DNA from 4 places in the Phreatobacter aquiterrae genome. Region 1 is predicted to be linked to each of the others. Evidence: predicted binding sites of a transcription regulator. Region 1 holds the regulator's gene; each other region holds the start of a gene.
The links. The regulator PhoB, encoded in region 1, activates phosphate uptake and scavenging genes when phosphate is short. The targets are predictions, from matches to a motif close to TGTCATNNANCTGTCAT.

Region 2: a site for PhoB is predicted at 1,570-1,586, ahead of ACJ4V0_RS11585 (PhoX family protein). Genes of this name have one in related genera too.
Region 3: a site for PhoB is predicted at 1,750-1,766, ahead of phnF (phosphonate metabolism transcriptional regulator PhnF). Genes of this name have one in related genera too.
Region 4: a site for PhoB is predicted at 1,528-1,544, ahead of ugpB (sn-glycerol-3-phosphate ABC transporter substrate-binding protein UgpB). Genes of this name have one in related genera too.

Annotation. Positions count from the first base shown of each region.
Region 1 covers NZ_JBJPHW010000012.1:20,419-24,624, forward strand. Annotated here, with positions in the region: gene ACJ4V0_RS17275 (ABC-F family ATP-binding cassette domain-containing protein) at 1-1,118, shown strand, start outside; gene phoB (phosphate regulon transcriptional regulator PhoB) at 1,125-1,829, opposite strand; gene phoU (phosphate signaling complex protein PhoU) at 1,862-2,569, opposite strand; gene ACJ4V0_RS17290 (ATP-binding protein) at 2,744-4,069, opposite strand; gene ACJ4V0_RS17295 (TIGR02186 family protein) at 4,135-4,206, opposite strand, start outside.
Region 2 covers NZ_JBJPHW010000006.1:207,568-211,773, reverse strand. Annotated here, with positions in the region: gene glnA (type I glutamate--ammonia ligase) at 1-138, shown strand, start outside; gene ACJ4V0_RS11595 (transglutaminase-like domain-containing protein) at 292-1,107, opposite strand; gene ACJ4V0_RS11590 (hypothetical protein) at 1,187-1,399, opposite strand; gene ACJ4V0_RS11585 (PhoX family protein) at 1,631-3,649, shown strand; gene ACJ4V0_RS11580 (alpha/beta hydrolase) at 3,646-4,206, opposite strand, start outside.
Region 3 covers NZ_JBJPHW010000017.1:53,462-57,667, reverse strand. Annotated here, with positions in the region: gene ACJ4V0_RS20170 (carbon-phosphorus lyase complex subunit) at 1-570, opposite strand, end outside; gene phnH (phosphonate C-P lyase system protein PhnH) at 574-1,170, opposite strand; gene phnG (phosphonate C-P lyase system protein PhnG) at 1,170-1,631, opposite strand; gene phnF (phosphonate metabolism transcriptional regulator PhnF) at 1,776-2,492, shown strand; gene phnE (phosphonate ABC transporter, permease protein PhnE) at 2,503-3,378, opposite strand; gene phnE (phosphonate ABC transporter, permease protein PhnE) at 3,381-4,206, opposite strand, start outside.
Region 4 covers NZ_JBJPHW010000007.1:18,367-22,572, reverse strand. Annotated here, with positions in the region: gene ACJ4V0_RS11985 (hypothetical protein) at 1-300, opposite strand, end outside; gene rsfS (ribosome silencing factor) at 491-889, shown strand; gene rlmH (23S rRNA (pseudouridine(1915)-N(3))-methyltransferase RlmH) at 949-1,425, shown strand; gene ugpB (sn-glycerol-3-phosphate ABC transporter substrate-binding protein UgpB) at 1,645-2,964, shown strand; gene ugpA (sn-glycerol-3-phosphate ABC transporter permease UgpA) at 3,031-3,912, shown strand; gene ugpE (sn-glycerol-3-phosphate ABC transporter permease UgpE) at 3,912-4,206, shown strand, end outside.

The DNA of each region.
Region 1 (4,206 bases):
GGCTGCGCTATGGCGTCTCGGCCCGGCGCAAGCGCAACGTCCGCCGCCTCGGCAACCTGCACGCCCTGCGCAAGGATTTCCGCGAGCACCGCAAGGCCGTGGGCAATGTCGCGATGACGGTCAGCGAGGCCGACGTGTCCGGGAAGCGCGTTGTCGAGGCGGTCGGCATTTCCAAGCACTTCGGCGACCGCGCCATCGTCGACAACCTGACGATCCGCATCCTGCGCGGCGACCGCCTCGGCATCGTCGGCCCCAATGGCGCCGGCAAGACGACGCTTGTGCAGATGCTGACCGGGACGCTGCCCCCTGACAGTGGCTCCATCGTGCTCGGCACAAACCTCGCCATGGCGACGCTCGACCAGAAGCGCGAGGCGCTCGATCCCGCGACGCCGCTCACCGAGGCGCTCACGCGCGGGCGCGGCGACTACGTGACGATCAACGGCGAGAACCGCCACGTGATCGGCTACATGAAGGACTTCCTGTTCTCCCCCGAGCAGAAGGGCACACCTGTCGGCGTCCTTTCCGGCGGCGAGCGGGGCCGCCTGCTGCTGGCGCGGGCGCTCGCGAGCCCTGCCAATGTCCTTGTCCTCGACGAGCCGACCAACGACCTCGACCTCGAAACACTCGACCTCTTGCAGGAGATGCTCACGGACTTCCCCGGCACCGTGATCCTGGTGTCGCACGACCGCGACTTTCTCGACCGCGTCTGCACCTCGGTTCTGGTCAGCGAGGGCTCCGGCCGCTGGATCGAATATGCCGGTGGCTATTCCGACATGATCACCCAGCGCGGCGCCGGCGTGACGGCGCGGACCGTCGAAAAGACGGCAAGGCCCGGGACCCCGGCGGTGGAACGGAGCGACCGGGCGCCGGATGCCGCAAGGCGCAAGCTGTCGTTCAAGGACAAGCACGATCTCGACAGCCTGCCGGGGCGCATGGAGGCGCTCGGCCGTGACATCGCCAAGCTGCAGGCGATCCTCTCCGATGCGGCGCTCTATGCGCGCGACCGCGCCGCCTTCGACAGGGCGTCCGCCGCCCTCACCCGGGCGCAGGGCGAACTGTCCGCCGCCGAGGATCGCTGGCTGGAACTGGAACTGCTGAAGGAAAGCCTCGAGGCGTGACGCCGGTCAGGCCGCGACCCCGGCGAACCGCTCGTTGAAGGAATAGCCCGAGCCGCGCACGGTGCGGATCGGATCAGTCTCCCGTCCCCGCTTCACCGCCTTGCGCAGGCGGCCGATATGTACGTCCACGGTGCGCTCGTCGATATAGACGTCGCGGCCCCACACCCCGTCCAGAAGCTGTTCGCGCGTATAGACGCGGCCGGGCGACTGCATGAGGAACTCAAGCAGGCGAAACTCGGTCGGTCCGAGATTGATCTCCCGGCCGGCGCGATGGACACGCCGCGTCTCGCGGTCGAGTTCGATATCGCCGGATTTCAGCAGGCTGGACAGATGCTCGGGCTTCGCCCGCCGCAGCAGCGCCCTGACGCGGGCGAGCAGTTCGGGCACCGAGAAGGGCTTCACGACATAGTCGTCGGCACCGGTGGCGAGCCCCCGCACCCGCTCGCCCTCCTCGCCGCGCGCCGTCAGCATGATCACGGGAAGGCGCTCGGTCTCGGGGCGCAGGCGGATGCGGCGGCACAGTTCGATGCCCGACAGGCCCGGAAGCATCCAGTCAAGGAGAACCAGGTCCGGGACGACCTCGCGCAGCCTGACCTCGGCCTCGTCGCCGCGCCCGACGACCTCGACGCGATAGCCCTCGGCCTCAAGATTGTAGCGCAGGAGGACGGTGATCGCTTCCTCGTCCTCGACGACCATGATGCGTGCGGTCATGGCATTCTTTCCGGTTCTGCCCGCGGCAACCGTCAGGACCCGACGGACACCATGGTCGTCGTGTCGAGCTTCGGCCGCTCGTCGGTGAGCGTCACGCCGTTGACCATGTAGTAGACGGTCTCGGCGATGTTGGTGGCGTGGTCGCCGATCCGCTCAAGGTTCTTGGCGCAGAACAGCAGATGGGTGCAGGACCCGATGTTGCGCGGATCCTCCATCATGTAGGTGAGCAGTTCGCGGAACAGCGAATTGTACAGGGCGTCGACGTCGCCGTCGGCCTTCCAGACCTCCAGCGCCGCCGCCACATCGCGCTGCGAATAGGCGTCGAGCACCTGCTTGACGCGCTCGAGGGCCAGGCGCGCCATGGCGTCGAAACCGCCCGAGACCTTCGGCAGCGACAGCGCGCCGTTCATGACGATGACGCGCTTGGCGATGTTCTTGGCGAGATCGGCGATACGCTCAAGGTCGCTCGCAATCCGCAGGGCGCCGACGACCTCGCGGAGGTCGATCGCCATCGGCTGGCGCTTGGCGATGATGAGGATGCCAGTCTCCTCGATCTCGCGGTGAAGGGCATCGATCTGCACATCGGCCTCGCGCACCCGGTGCGCCAGGTCCATGTCGCTGCGGATCAGCGCGTCGATGGAACTGGCGATCTGCCGCTCGGAAAGTCCGCCCATCTCGGCGATGCGCTGAGCCAGGCCCTTGAGCTCGTTCTCGAATGCGCTCACGGTATGTTCGGTCATGCCAGGCTCCTGCAAACGGCGGGTGGGACTCGTTGGATAGTCCTTGCCCGCGACGGTTCTATGCCCGTCGCGTGACGTATCGATGACACGGAATATCGTCCCGATTCAAACACTTGTCACTGTTGCGACAACTCAGACCGGATCAGGCCCCTGGAAGGGCGGCTGTTGGCGGTATCAGGCGGGAGGGTTGGATGCCGTGCCTGCATCACCGTCGGCGGGCTCGGCCACCTCGATCCTGACCGTGAAGATCGCGCCCTGGCCCGGCACGCTCTCGATGGACAGCCGGCCGCGATGCCGGTTGAGGATGTGCTTGACGAGAGCGAGCCCGAGGCCGGTTCCGCCCTTCTCCCGGCTCGACGCCACATCGGCACGATAGAAGCGCTCGGTGAGCCGCGGCAGATGCTCCGCCGGAATGCCGGGACCATGATCGCGGATCGCCACGACGGCGTCGTCGCGCCGCCCCTCGCGAGCCTCGCGGTCGATCAGGATGTCGACCCGCTTGCCCTCCGCGCCGTACTTGATCGCGTTCTGCACGAGGTTCTCGAACAGCCGGATGAGCTCGTCCTGATCGCCGTTCACCGACAGCACGGGCATGGAACTGCGGATCTCCACCTCGACATCCTGCCCGCGCGCGTAGGGCCCGAGCGTGTCGCGCACATGCGCGAGCAACGGGACGAGATCGACGATCCCGACGGGCCGCACATGTTCGTTGAGCTCGACCCGCGACAGCGACAGGAGATCGTCGATGAGGCGCGACATGCGGCGGGCCTGCGCCAGCATGATCTCGAGGAACTTCTCGCGCGCCTGCACGTCGTTGCGCGCCGGGCCCTGGATCGTCTCGATGAAGCCGACCACCGAGGCCAGCGGCGTGCGCAACTCGTGGCTGGCATTGGCGACGAAATCGGCGCGCAGGCGCTCCAGCCGTCGCTCCTCCGTGAGGTCGCGCAGCGACAGGAGAACGAAGTCCGGACGGCTCCCGTCCCGCGCCTCGGAGGTCACCGCCACCGGGGCCGCCTCGACGCTGAACCAGCGGGCGACAGGCACGCGCTCGGCATAGTCGACGGTCTGCGGCAGGTTGCTTGCGAGCGCCCGGCGCACGGTCTCGATGACATCGGGAGCGCGGAGCGACAGCGTCAGGGGCTCGCCGCGCCGGAGGCCGGGCACGAGATCGGCCGCACGGCCGTTGAACGTCCGCACCGTGAGCTTGGGATCGAGCAGGATCGCCGGAACCGGCAGCGAGGCCATCAGACCCTCGACCGTCAGATCGGTCAGCCTCGCGGCGCGCCGGGCCAGCAATTCGCTGTCCAGCGGCGCCGCGGTCCGGGGCCGGCGGCGGACCACGAGGCCTGCAAGGGCGAGCGCCGCCCCCGCGCCGGCCGCATAGGGCCAGGGGAGCGACCCCGCCGTCATCAGCGCGATGGCCAGCACCGCACCGCAGGCATAGAGAAACCAGCGCCCGGCCCAGCCTTCGGTCCAGCTCTGCCGGATGTCATCGGCCATGCGCGCACCCCTCTTCCAGGCCCGGTCCCTGACACGTCGTCGAGACGGCTCTGTGACCGCGGGGATCAGTCACGACGAAACACGACGCTGGCGGCCCAGCCGGTGAACAGCGCCAGCATGGCGGCGGCCAGTCCGTA
Region 2 (4,206 bases), on a different contig from region 1:
GACCGCGCCTACCTGAAGGCCGGCGGCGTCTTCAACGACGACTTCATCGACAGCTACATCGAGCTGAAGATGACCGAGGTGATGCGCTTCGAGATGACGCCGCACCCGGTCGAGTACGACATGTACTACTCGGTCTGATCCGGACCGGGCGGGCCTTCGGGCCCGCCCTGCCCCGCACCGGCCGCGCCGGTGCCTGTCGGAGAAGACTGTTTCCCGGGCTTCCTCCATGCCGCCGGCTTCAGGCCGCTGTCACCTTTCGCGGGCGCCCTCGGGCGCCCGTTTTGTTGGGAGTCACTCAGCCCGACGCGACACGACCCCGAAAGGGTCGTCGGCCTGAGCCGCTGTCGCGGCCCCCTCCCCCTCCGCCTTTGCCGCCCGGATCATGTCGGAGCCCGCATAGGCCGCGTGAAAATCGCGCTCCACCTTGTCGAAGGGCAGGTCCGACCAGGAGCCGTGGTGGCGGAGGTACTCCATGTGCCGGCGGCCCCGCGCGTCGAATTCCTGCAGGATGGCGTCCGCCGTCCCGTCGAATTCGGTCGGCGCCACGCCGAAGCGCTCGCACAGCTCGATGTTGAAGGCCGGCGCCGCCTTCACCCAGGCGCCGTCGATCTTCAGGACCGAGAAGCCGTGATCGACGAACAGCGTGCTGCCACCCATCTGCCGCGTCAGCTTCTCCGAGGTCAGGTGGTTTGTGACGTCGGCGAGGCCGATGGCGGAGGCAATGCCGACGGCGCGGGCGAGCGCCGACAGCAGCACCGCCTTGGTGATGCAGTAGCCGTAGTCGACACCGAGCACGGTACTCGCGGTGTGGTGTTCGGGCGTCAGGCGGAAGTGGAACGGGTCGTACCGCCAGCCATCGCGCACGTGATGGAAGAGCCTGACCGCCTTCTCGCGATCACCGACGGCACCCGCGACGAGCGATGCGGCCCGCTCGCGGATGGCGGGATGATCGCTGTCTATGAAGCGGCCGGGCGCGAGATAGGCCGGATGGTCGCCGAGCACGACGCCCGGTCCGGTATGCACCACCTCGATCATCGCCCGCATCTCCTGCCCGCCGCCCATCGACCTTGTTGCGGCAGGTTCGGTGGCGAGCCGGCTGGTCGTCAACCCGGCCGTTCAGCAAGGCAGGCGCTCGTACGGGGGTCGGGGCGGCGAGGGTCGTGCAGATCCGGCGAGGCGGCGCGCCTCACAGCACCAGGAAGGCAGCGGCCAGCGCCATCGTGATGGCCCAGGCGCCGATGCGGCCGAGCGTCCATTCCGGGTCCTTCACGTCGCCGGGAAGCACCAGGCTCGTCTCTTCCGGGTCGATGCAGCCGAGCGCCAGGCCGGCGCGTTCCGCCGCCCGCATCAGCTTCGCCATGTCGGCTTCGACGGTGACCAGTCCGAATACGCGGTCCATCACGTCACTCCGTACGCTCGCGGTCATCCTGGCCGCTGGAAACGGACGATAGGGGCGCGCGCGTAAACGAGGCCTTGTCGCCGGCGGCGGCTTCGGCGACGGCGGCTCCTCCAGCGGCAGAAGCGGGTCGGCTGTGGCATTTTTGTCGCAAGTCGCCGGGTGCCGGGCGCTGTCATGGCGGTGTCGCAGGGACGCGCTCCGCTCTAGCCTGTCGTTCAACAGGAGCCCGCCATGTCCGATCCGCTGCCCGACCCCGACCCTTCAGAAGCGCCCCTCAGCCGCTCGCAGGCGGCCGAGTTCGCTGAGGATGCCGGCACCAGCGCGCCGGACAATCCGACGATCGGCGACGTCGTCGCCGCGCGCTACGACCGCCGCGACCTGATGAAGGGCCTGCTCGGCGTCGGCGCCATCACGGCGGCGCTGGGACCGGCGAGGCTCGCCGCGCGCACCGCCGCCGCGCAGCCGGCGGGCGTCGACAATACGACGCCCTCCTTCGGCTTCAGGGAACTGTCCTCGGCTCCCACCGACCGCGCCGAAGTGGCCGAGGGCCATGCGGCCGAGGTGCTGATCCGCTGGGGCGATCCGGTTCTCGCCGATGCGCCGCCCTTCGCCCCCGCCGCCCAGACCGCCGCGAGCCAGGCGCGCCAGTTCGGCTACAACAACGACTATCTCGGCTACTTCCCGATGCCCGGCGCCGCCGATCCCTCGCGCCACGGCCTGCTCTGCGTCAACCACGAATACACCAACGAGGAACTGATGTTTCCCGGCCTCGGCCGGCAGGATGCCGGCGGGCCGCTCGGCCGCGACAAGGCCTTCGCCGGCATGACGGCGGAGTTCGTCGCCATCGAGATGATGGCCCATGGCGGCAGCGTGCTCGAGGTGCGCCGCGAGGGCGAGACCTGGCAGGTCGTCGCCGGGTCGCGCCACGCCCGCCGCATCACTGCCGAGACGCCGATGGAGATGACCGGTCCGGCCGCCGGTCACCGGCGCCTGCAGACAAACGCCGATCCGACCGGCCGACGCGTCCTTGGAATGCTCAACAACTGCGCCGGCGGCCGCACACCCTGGGGCACCTGGCTGACCTGCGAGGAGAACATCAACGGCTACTTCACGGGACGCCTGCCGGAGGGCCATCCGGAGGCCGCGAACTACCGTCGCATGGGCATTCCCGGCCGCTGGCTTAACTGGGGCGATCATGTCGACCGCTTCAGCCTCGACAAGGAGCCGAACGAGGCGAACCGCTTCGGCTGGGTGGTGGAGATCGATCCCTTCGATCCCGCCTCGACGCCGAAGAAGCGCACCGCCCTCGGCCGCTTCAAGCACGAGGGCGCGGCCGGCATCACCGCGCGCGACGGCCGCTACGTGCTCTACTCCGGCGACGACGAACGCTTCGACCACGTCTATCGCTTCGTCACCGAAGGCCGTGTCACCGGCGACCGGGCGCGCGATGCCGACCTGCTCGATGCCGGCACGCTCTCCGTCGCCCGCTACAATGCCGACGGCACCGGCGACTGGCTGCCGCTCGTTTTCGGTACCGGACCGCTGACCCCCGCCAACGGCTTCCACTCCCAGGCCGACGTGGTGATCGAAACGCGCCGCGCCGCGGACCTCCTCGGCGCCACCCGCATGGACCGGCCGGAGGACGTCGAGGCGAACCCCAAGACCGACAAGGTCTATGTCATGCTGACCAGCAACAACCGCCGCAAGGAGGACGAGGTCGACCCGGCCAACCCGCGCGCCGACAACCGCTTCGGCCACATCATCGAGATGCTGCCCGACGGGCGCGACCATGCCGCGCCGCGCTTCACCTGGGACATCCTCGTGCGCTGCGGCGACCCCGCCGTGGCGGCGGTGGGCGCCACCTTCAACAGCCGGACTTCGCAGGACGGCTGGTTCGCCATGCCGGACAATTGCGCCATCGACGCCGACGGGCGGCTTTGGATCACCACCGACGGCAACAGCCCCGCCGTGACGGGCCGCAACGACGGCGTCTGGGCGATCGAGACGGAGGGCGAGGCGCGCGGCACCTCCAAGCTGTTCTTCAAGTGCCCCTTTGGCGCCGAACTCTGCGGCCCGGAATTCACACCGGACGGCGAGACCTTCTTCGTCGCCATTCAGCATCCCGGCGAGGAGCGCGGCTCGACCTTCGAGCAGCCGCTGACGCGTTGGCCGGATTTCGCGCCGGGCATGCCACCGCGTCCCGCGGTCGTCGCCATCACCCGCAAGGGTGGCGGGCGGATCGGCAGCTAGCGGGCGATGTCGAGGAGCGCCCGCGTCAGGGCGCCCTCGGGACTGCGCATCGTGTCGAGAATGGAGAAATGCTCGGCGCCGGCGACGGGGATCAGAGGCCCCGGTGCGCCGACCCGCGCCCGCGTGGCGTGGAAGGCGTGGGAATTGGCCACCAGCGCGGGCAGTTCATTGCCGCCATAGGTGACGGCGAGCGGCTTCATCACCGGCGGACGGCGCAGCGGCGACAGGTCGGCGATCTCGGCAGGCGAGAGCGTCAGCTTTTCATTCAGATAGGTGTCGGCGAGCGGCGCCAACTCGAAGATGCCGGAGATGGCGAGGCCGGCCGTCACCGCCTCGTGGCTCAGCGCCATGGCGGCGAGATGCCCGCCGGCCGACCAGCCCGAGACGATCAGCGGACCCTTGACGCCATGCGCGGCGCCGTTGGCCGCGAGCCAGTCGAGGGCGGCGCTGCATTCGGCGACGATGTCGGCCAGCGTCGCATCAGGCGCCAGCGTGTAGCCGGGCATGGCGACCGACCAGCCGTGGGCCGCGACGCCCTCCCCGAGCACGGCGAACAT
Region 3 (4,206 bases), on a different contig from region 1:
ACCGGCGGGAAGGTCGAGCGGCTCGCGGGTGAGGTCGGGCACCGGCGCGTCGGGATCGCCCGGGGGGTTGCGCTCGATGAGATCGTCGTGGCCGAGCAGGTCGGTGACGCGGGGCATGGGTGCGTCCTCGGCAACCTGACGGATGGGTTCGGCCACATCCGCGCCGGCCTCGAGCAGGAAGTCGATGAGGCGGTGCGTGTAGTCGAAGGTCGGTCCGAGAACCTGTCCGCCGGGAATGTCCTTGAAGGTCGCCGAGACCCGGCGGGCGACCTGCATGGCTGCGGTGTCGATCGCCTCGGTGGCGCCGAAGCGGGGCAGGGTCGTGCGGAAGGCGCGCACGAGGAAGGCGGCCTCCACCAGATCGCCGCGCGCCTGCTTGATGGCGATGGCGGCGAGGTCGCGGTCGTAGAGCGAGCCCTCGGTCATCACCCGGTCGACGGCGAGCGCGAGCTGCTCGCGGATCTGTGCGGGCGCGACCTCCGGCACGGCGGGATCGCCGCGCCGGGCATGGGCGAGGAGCCGGTGGGCGTTGTCGATGGCGCGCTCGCCACCCTTGACGGCCACATACATGGATCAGGCCTCCGACAGGGTGACGCGGGTGGTGCGGGGCAGGGCGGCGACGCCTTCTGGCCCTGCCAGCACAAGGTCCATGCCGCGGGGGAACAGGGCATGGTTGGCGGCGAGGCGGGTGACGATATCAGCGGAAAGGCCGGTGACGGAGAGGGTCGCATGGCCCTTGATGCCGGGCCCCGCCAGGCGGAACCGGGGGCCGGTGGCGAGGCTCTGCACCTGCAGAATGAGCGTCGTCGAACGATCAGGATAGACATCGGTGCCGAGCGCGAAGTCGACAAAATCCGGCAGCGCGCCCGGATCCGCGATCAGCGCGAAGGCGGTCTGCGCGGGCGCGGCGACGATCCGCGCGCCAGTGTGGAAAGTCATGTAGGACGCGACGTCCGGCGCGGCGGCGAGGGATGCATCGAGCCACAGCGGTGTCTCGTAGTCCGCCAGCGCCACCGCGATGGCGGCTGCGACCGGCGACAGTGGCGCGGGCGCAGCGGCGAGGCCCGGGACCGCGTGGATCGTTCCGGGGCGGGCCATGGCGTTCATCACGGCGCGGAACGTCTGCTGGGCATCGTGGACAGGGTCGGCGAAGGCGAGGGCGATAGCCATCAGTTGTCTCCGCGCACCATGGTGAAGAAGTCGACGCGGGTGGCGGCGGCACGCTCGCGCTTGCAGGCGGCCTCGGTGGCGAGACGTTCGCGGACCGGGGCGAGTAACGCCTCGACCGCATCTTGGGTCGCCGGCGCCTGCCAGAGCGCGTCGGCGAGAGCGGCGAGCCGTGCCTTCTCCCGATCGCGGCCGAGCACATGACCGAAGCCGACCTCGCCGCCTGGGAGCGCAACAGCGGCGCGCGTGACCGTCGCCTCGCCCAGATTGAAGGGGGCGCCGTCGCCGCCGATGCGGCCGCGCACCATGACGAGGCCGATCTCGGGTGCGCGCAGGATGGTCGCGCGCGCCCCCGCGATCCGGTCGAGGCCGGCGAGTTCGTCCGCTGTCGCGCGGGCCACCGTGGCCATGGTAGCCTTGCGGGCGGTCTGGAGTGAATCGGGCGGGTCGGAATGATCTGTCATGATTTGTATATTAGTCTAGACGATTATGGTTTTATGACAGTCGATGTCACCGGGCAAGCGGAAACCTGCGTCGGGGCGGCTGGCGTGACGGGGCGGTTCCGCATATCGGCTGCGAGCCGTGACAGGCGGATGACGGGAGGCGGCATGCTGGCGAGGGGCAGGGGGGTCACGGTGTGGCGGCAGATCGCCGAGGCGATCGAGGCCGAGATTGCCGGCGGCGGCCTGGTGCCGGGCACGCGGCTGCCGACCGAGGCGGCGCTGACCGAACGCTTCGGCGTCAACCGCCATACGGTCAGGCAGGCGGTGAAGTCGCTGGTCGACAAGGGGCTGGTCCGCGTCACGCAGGGCTCCGGCACCTATGTCGAGGCCAAGCCCCTGACCTATCCGATCGGCCGGCGCACGCGCTTCTCCGAGATCGTCGTGGGGCAGGCGCGCGACCCTGCCGGCCGGCTGCTCGGTCATCGCGAGACCGGCGCCAGTTCCGAGATCGCCGAGGCGCTGGACCTGTCGCCGGAGGATCCGGTGGTGATGGTGGAGAGCGCCCATTTCGCCGATGGCGTGCCGATCTCCTGGGCCGTCACGGCCTTTCCCCTGCCGCGCTTCCGCGGGGTTCCGGAGGTCTATGCGGCGACCGGTTCGATCACCGCCGCACTCGCCGCCTGCGACGTGCCGGACTATCGCCGCGCCTCCACGAAGATCGGCGCCGCGCTCGCCGACCGGCTCGATGCCGAGCGTCTCGAGATCGCCGAAGGCCGGCCGGTTCTCGTCATCGACAGCGTTAACGTCGACCCCGACGGCATTCCCATCCAATGGGCGCGCTCGCATTTCTGCGCCGACCGCATCCGCCTGACCGTGGGTTGACCGGCGCGCCTCAGGGCGCGGCGCGCTCGCCGATGAGGGCGAAGCGCAGGCGGGTCGAGATCTGGTCGATCAGCGCCACCGTGACCAGGATCATCAGGATCAGCGCCGAGACGTGCTGATATTCCAGCACGCGGATCTGCTCCGACAGGTGCAGGCCGATGCCGCCGGCGCCGACGATGCCGATGATGGTCGCCGAGCGCGTGTTGCTCTCGAAGAAATAGAGCACCTGGCTGCCGAAGATGGGCAGCACCTGCGGCAGGATGCCGAAGCGAATGCCGTGCAGCCGGCTCCCGCCCGTCGAGGCGATACCTTCAGACGCCTTGCGGTCGGCAGCCTCGATCGCCTCGGAGAAGAGTTTCGAGAACAGTCCGAAATTGGAGCAGAGCAGGGCGAGGACGCCGGCGAAGGGGCCAAGGCCGACGACGCTCACCCAGATCAGCGCCCAGATCAGTTCGTCGACGCCGCGGATGGTGTCGACGATGCGTCGCGACAGGAAGTGGATGACGACGTTCGGGACGATGTTCTTGGCGGCAAGGAAGCCGACCGGCAGGGCGAACAGCGCGGCCGTGAAGGTCCCGAGGAAGGCGATGGCGACCGTCTCGGCGAGCGCGTGCAGATAGACGAAGAACTTCGCCCAGGTGCCGGTGGACGGGGGCAGCATGAACCACATGAACTGGCCGAGTTTGCCGATCCCCGAAAGAAGCCGGGCCGGGTCGAAATCGAGAACGACGAGGCCGTAGGCGAAGAGACCGGCGAGCAGCGCCAGGATGAACCCGGTGCGGATGCGGCGGGCGGGCGAGGGTCGGAAGACCTCCGGATGGCGCTGCATCAGCCCGTCGCGCTCGGCGCGGGCGGCGGTGCGCAGGGGATGCTCGGCTGCGGGCATGGTCATGAGCGGGACTCGATGCCGATGAGATGATGGCGCAGCCGCTCGGTCGCGAGATCGATGACCATCACAGTCGCGATGATCAGCACGAGGATGGCCGAGACGTCGGAATAGTAGAACTTGCGGATGGCCTCGACGAGGTCCTGTCCGATGCCGCCGGCGCCGACGAAACCCATGACGGCGGCGCCGCGCACGTTCACCTCGAAGCGCAGCAGTGCGTAGCTGGCGAAGTTGGAGAGTACCTGCGGCACCACGGCGAAACGCATCGTCTGCGCCCAGGTGGCGCCCGTGGCGGTCAGGCCGTCGACCGGCTTCATGTCGATGTTCTCGGCGACCTCGGCGAACTGCTTGCCGAGCGCCCCGAAGGTGTGGATGGCGATGGCCAGAACACCCGGCACCGGGCCGAGGCCGAAGGCGACGACGAAGATCAGGGCGAAGACGATCTCGGGAACCGTGCGGCAGAATTCCAGCCAGCGCTTGGCGAGAAAGCCGATCGTCGAATTCGGGGCGAGGTTACGCGCCGAGAGGAAACAGAAGACGAAGCCGCCGATGGCGCCGGTCAGCGTGCCGACATAGGCGATGAGCAGCGTCTCCCACAGGAGCTTGATCCACTTGTCGAAGCCCCACATCCACTCGACGACGTCGAACAGGACGAAGCGGCCGGCGGCGGGACCCTGCTCCAGCGTGAAGATGCGGCCGAGATAGTCGGTGAAGCGCCAGAGATTGGTGAAGAAGGTCGCGGGCCTGACCTCGGCGACGAGGCCGGCGACAATGAAGGCGCCGACGAACAGCACAAGGCCGACGATGATCTGCCGGCGCTTGGCGGAG
Region 4 (4,206 bases), on a different contig from region 1:
AGCGGCGAGGCGCGGGGCGCTGGGCCGCGCGGCGCTGTCGTCGCCGCCGGGACCGCCGCGATCGCGGTTGTCGGGAGCCTCGCGCCGCAGGATGCGGACCGTCTCGGGCTCTCGAAGAACGGCAGGCTCGCCGTGCTGGCGCTCCCAGCCGGCCTGGCGCAGCGGGTCATGGCCGGGGCGCGCCGAGGGCAGGGCCGCCGCCAGCGCTGCCAGAACCACGACGAAGGGCAGCAGCCGCCGCCATGCCCGGGGGAGGGCATCCGTCCAGGCGGCGGCAAAGCGGGGAACCTTCAGGGGCATCGGAGGGGGCGGATCATCCGGGCGGAAGCGGGTCAGCGACTTGTCCGTGGGGATTGGGGCGGAAATGGGGGTGCCTCGGCCCGGCCCTGATGCGCCGTTTTCCAATCGTCACGTTTTCGGCTATGGTGTCTCCTTGTGGCGCCCTGCGTGGCGCGAAGCAGAGAGGAATGGACCCCTGTCCACCACGACCCTGCCGGGGCCGGCCGCCAGCGCGCCGCCCACCGGGACTCCGACGGCAAGCCCCGCTTCCGCGGACGTCCTCAAACTCGTCCTCGACACGCTCGAGGACAACAAGGCCGAGGAAATCCAGGCCATCGACCTGACCGGCAAGACGTCCATTGCCGACACCATGGTGGTGTCGTCGGGGCGCTCGCACCGCCATGTCGGCGCGCTCGCGGATTACCTGCTCAGGGCGCTCAAGGAGGCCGGCGTGCGCGAGGTGCGCGTCGAGGGCCTGCCGGCCTGCGACTGGGTGCTGGTCGATGCCGGCGACGTCATCGTCCACGTCTTCCGGCCCGAGGTTCGCAGCTTCTACAATCTCGAGAAGATGTGGTCGGCGGCCCGCCCGGGCGATCGCCTCGCAGGCTGAGACTGATCGCCTCGCAGGCCTGACGGCATGACCGCGCCGGCGGCGCGCAGGAGCACGTCATGCGACTGATCCTCGTCGCCGTCGGGCGGACCAAGGCCGGTCCGGAGACGGAGCTTGCCGCACGCTACCAGGACCGCGCCGCCAAGGCCGGCAAGGGGCTTGGCTTCCGCTCGGTCGACACGGTCACCCTCGACGAGAGCCGCGCTGCCGACGCCATCGCCCGCAAGGGCGAGGAGGCGGCGGCCATCCGGCGCGTGCGGGCAGGGCGGCTGGTGCTGCTCGACGAGCGCGGCCGCAGCATGGGCAGCGCCGATTTCGCCGCCCTCCTCGGCGGCTGGAAGGATGCCGGCGAGGATGCGACGACTTTCGTCATCGGCGGGCCGGACGGGCTCGACCCGGCGCTCCGGACGGAGGCGGACCTCGTGCTCTCCTTCGGCGCCATGACCTGGCCGCACCAGCTCGTGCGGGTCATGGCCATGGAACAGCTCTACCGCGCCGTCACCATCCTCGCGGGCCATCCCTATCATCGGGCCTGAGGCTGCCGTGACGGGGAAGGTCAGACCCCGTGCGGATGCGCCAACAATCCGGGTGGGGACAAGGCGGGATGACCTCTGAATCGGCAGGCCGCCCCCTTAACCTGTCATCAAACCTTCACTAGAGTGTCACGCGTCCGTCGTCTGGCGGACCCAGAACGGCGCGGCCCTTGCCGCAAGCCGCACCGTCGCCGCAGGGCGCCTGTTGGGAGGTTCTTTCCGATGTTCAACCGTCGTTTTCTGCTCGCGGCCGCTGCCGGAGCGATGATGGCCGCGAGCCCCGCGGCCGCACAGGTCGAGATCCAGTGGTGGCATGCCATGACCGGCGCCAACAATGAGGTCGTCAACCGTCTGGCGCAGGACTTCAACGCCTCGCAAGCCGAGTTCCGGGTCGTCCCGACCTACAAGGGCTCCTATCCGGACACCATGAACGCCGGCATCGCCGCGTTCCGCGCCGGAAACGCGCCGCACATCCTGCAGGTCTTCGAGGTCGGCACCGCGACGATGATGGCCGCCCGCGGCGCCATCAAGCCGGTGTTCCAGATGATGGCCGAGTCGAACGAGCCCTTCGACCCCAAGGCCTATCTGCCGGCGGTCGCCGGCTACTACTCGACCTCGCGCGGGGAGATGCTGTCCTTCCCGTTCAACTCGTCGTCCTCCGTGATGTGGTACAACAAGGACGCCTTCCGCCGCGCCGGCCTCAATCCCGACCAGCCGCCGAAGACCTGGCCGGAAGTGTTCGAGGCCGCCAAGAAGCTGCGCGCCGCCGGCTTCGACAAGTGCGGGTTCTCCTCGGCCTGGATCACCTGGCTGAACCTTGAGCAGTTCTCGCTGTGGCATAACGTGCCGCTCGCCACCCGCGCCAACGGCATCGACGGCTTCGACACGGAGCTGAAGTTCAACTCGCCGCTGCATGTGCGCCATCTGCAGAATCTCATCGACCTGCAGCGCGACAACACCTTCTCCTATTCGGGTCGCACCAATACGGGCGAGGGCCGCTTCACCTCCGGCGAATGCCCGATCTTCCTGACGTCCTCGGGCTTCTACGGCAACGTCAAGGCCAATGCGAAGTTCGAGTGGGCCAATGCGCCCATGCCCTATTATCCGGATGCAGCCGGCGCGCCGCAGAACTCGACGCTCGGCGGCGCCTCGCTCTGGGTGATGGGTGGCAAGCCGGCGGCCGAGTATCGTGGCGTCGCCAAGTTCTTCGCCTTCCTGTCGGACACCACCCGCCAGGCCAAGCTGCACACCGATTCCGGCTATCTGCCGATCACACTGGCGGCTTACGAGCAGGTGAAGGCTTCGGGTTTCTACCGCGAAAACCCCTATCTGGAGACCCCGATCCTGCAGCTCACCAACAAGCCGCCGACCGAGAACTCCCGCGGTCTGCGTCTCGGCAACATGGTGCAGATGCGTGACGTCTGGGCCGAGGAGATCGAGGCCGCGCTGGCGGGCAAGAAGAGCGCCCAGGCGGCCCTCGACGCGGCCGTCACGCGCGGCAACGTCATGCTCCGCCAGTTCGAGCGGACCGTCTCGCGCTGACCTGACGCATCACACCAGGCGACCGGGGCGGATCATCTCCGTCCCGGCGCCGCCGGGAGACCCTGCATGGAAAAGCGCGTTGTCTTCGACGGCAAGCTGCTGCCCTACGCGCTTCTGATGCCGCAGCTGTTCATCACGATCGTGTTCTTCTACTGGCCGGCGGCGCAGGCCGTCTGGCAGTCCTTCTTCATCCAGGACGCCTTCGGCCTGACGATGCAGTTCGTCTGGTTCGAGAACTACAGCGTCCTCTTTGCCAATCCGGACTATTACCGCTCGATGCTGACGACGGCGGTGTTCTCCTCCCTGGTCGCCTTCTTCTCGCTGTCGATCTCCCTGATGCTCGCGGTGCAGGCCGACAAGCAGATCAAGGCGGCGGCGGTCTACAAGACCTTCCTGATGTGGCCCTATGCGGTCGCCCCGGCCATCGCCGGCGTCCTCTGGCTCTTCATGTTCCAGCCCTCGCTCGGCCTCGTCGCCCAGGCGATCCGGGCGCTCGGCTTCGACTGGAATCCGCAGCTCGACGGCAACCACGCCATGGCGCTGGTGGTCATGGCGGCGACCTGGAAGCAGATCAGCTACAATTTCCTGTTCTTCCTCGCGGGCCTGCAGTCGATCCCGAAGAGCGTCATCGAGGCGGCCGCCATCGACGGCGCGCGCCCCGCCCGCCGGTTCTGGACCATCATCTTCCCGCTGCTGTCGCCGACCACCTTCTTCCTGCTGGTGGTCAACATCGTCTACGTGTTCTTCGACACGTTCGGCATCATCGACTCGGTGACCGGCGGCGGTCCGGCCCAGGCGACGACGACGCTGGTCTACAAGGTGTTCTCCGACGGCCGCCTCGGCGGCGACCTCGGCGGTTCGGCCGCCCAATCTGTCATTCTCATGGTGCTCGTCATCGGGCTTACCGCCATCCAGTTCCGCTACATCGAGCGCAGGGTCCAGTACTGATGGTCGAGCGCAAGAGCTTCTTCTCGTTTCTGCCGCACCTGGTCCTGCTCGCGGGCATCTTCATCGTGGCCTTCCCGGTCTATGTGGCCTTCGTCGCCTCGACCTGGGATCCGGCCACCATCTCGAACGGGCAGATGCCGCTCAGGCCCGGGCCGCATTTCCTCGAGAACTACTACCAGACGATCTTCGTCGGCACGTCGAAGTCGTCGCGCGAGCCGGTCGGCATGATGATGCTGAACAGCCTCATCATGGCGCTGACCATCGCCATCGGGAAGATCTCCATCTCGATCATCT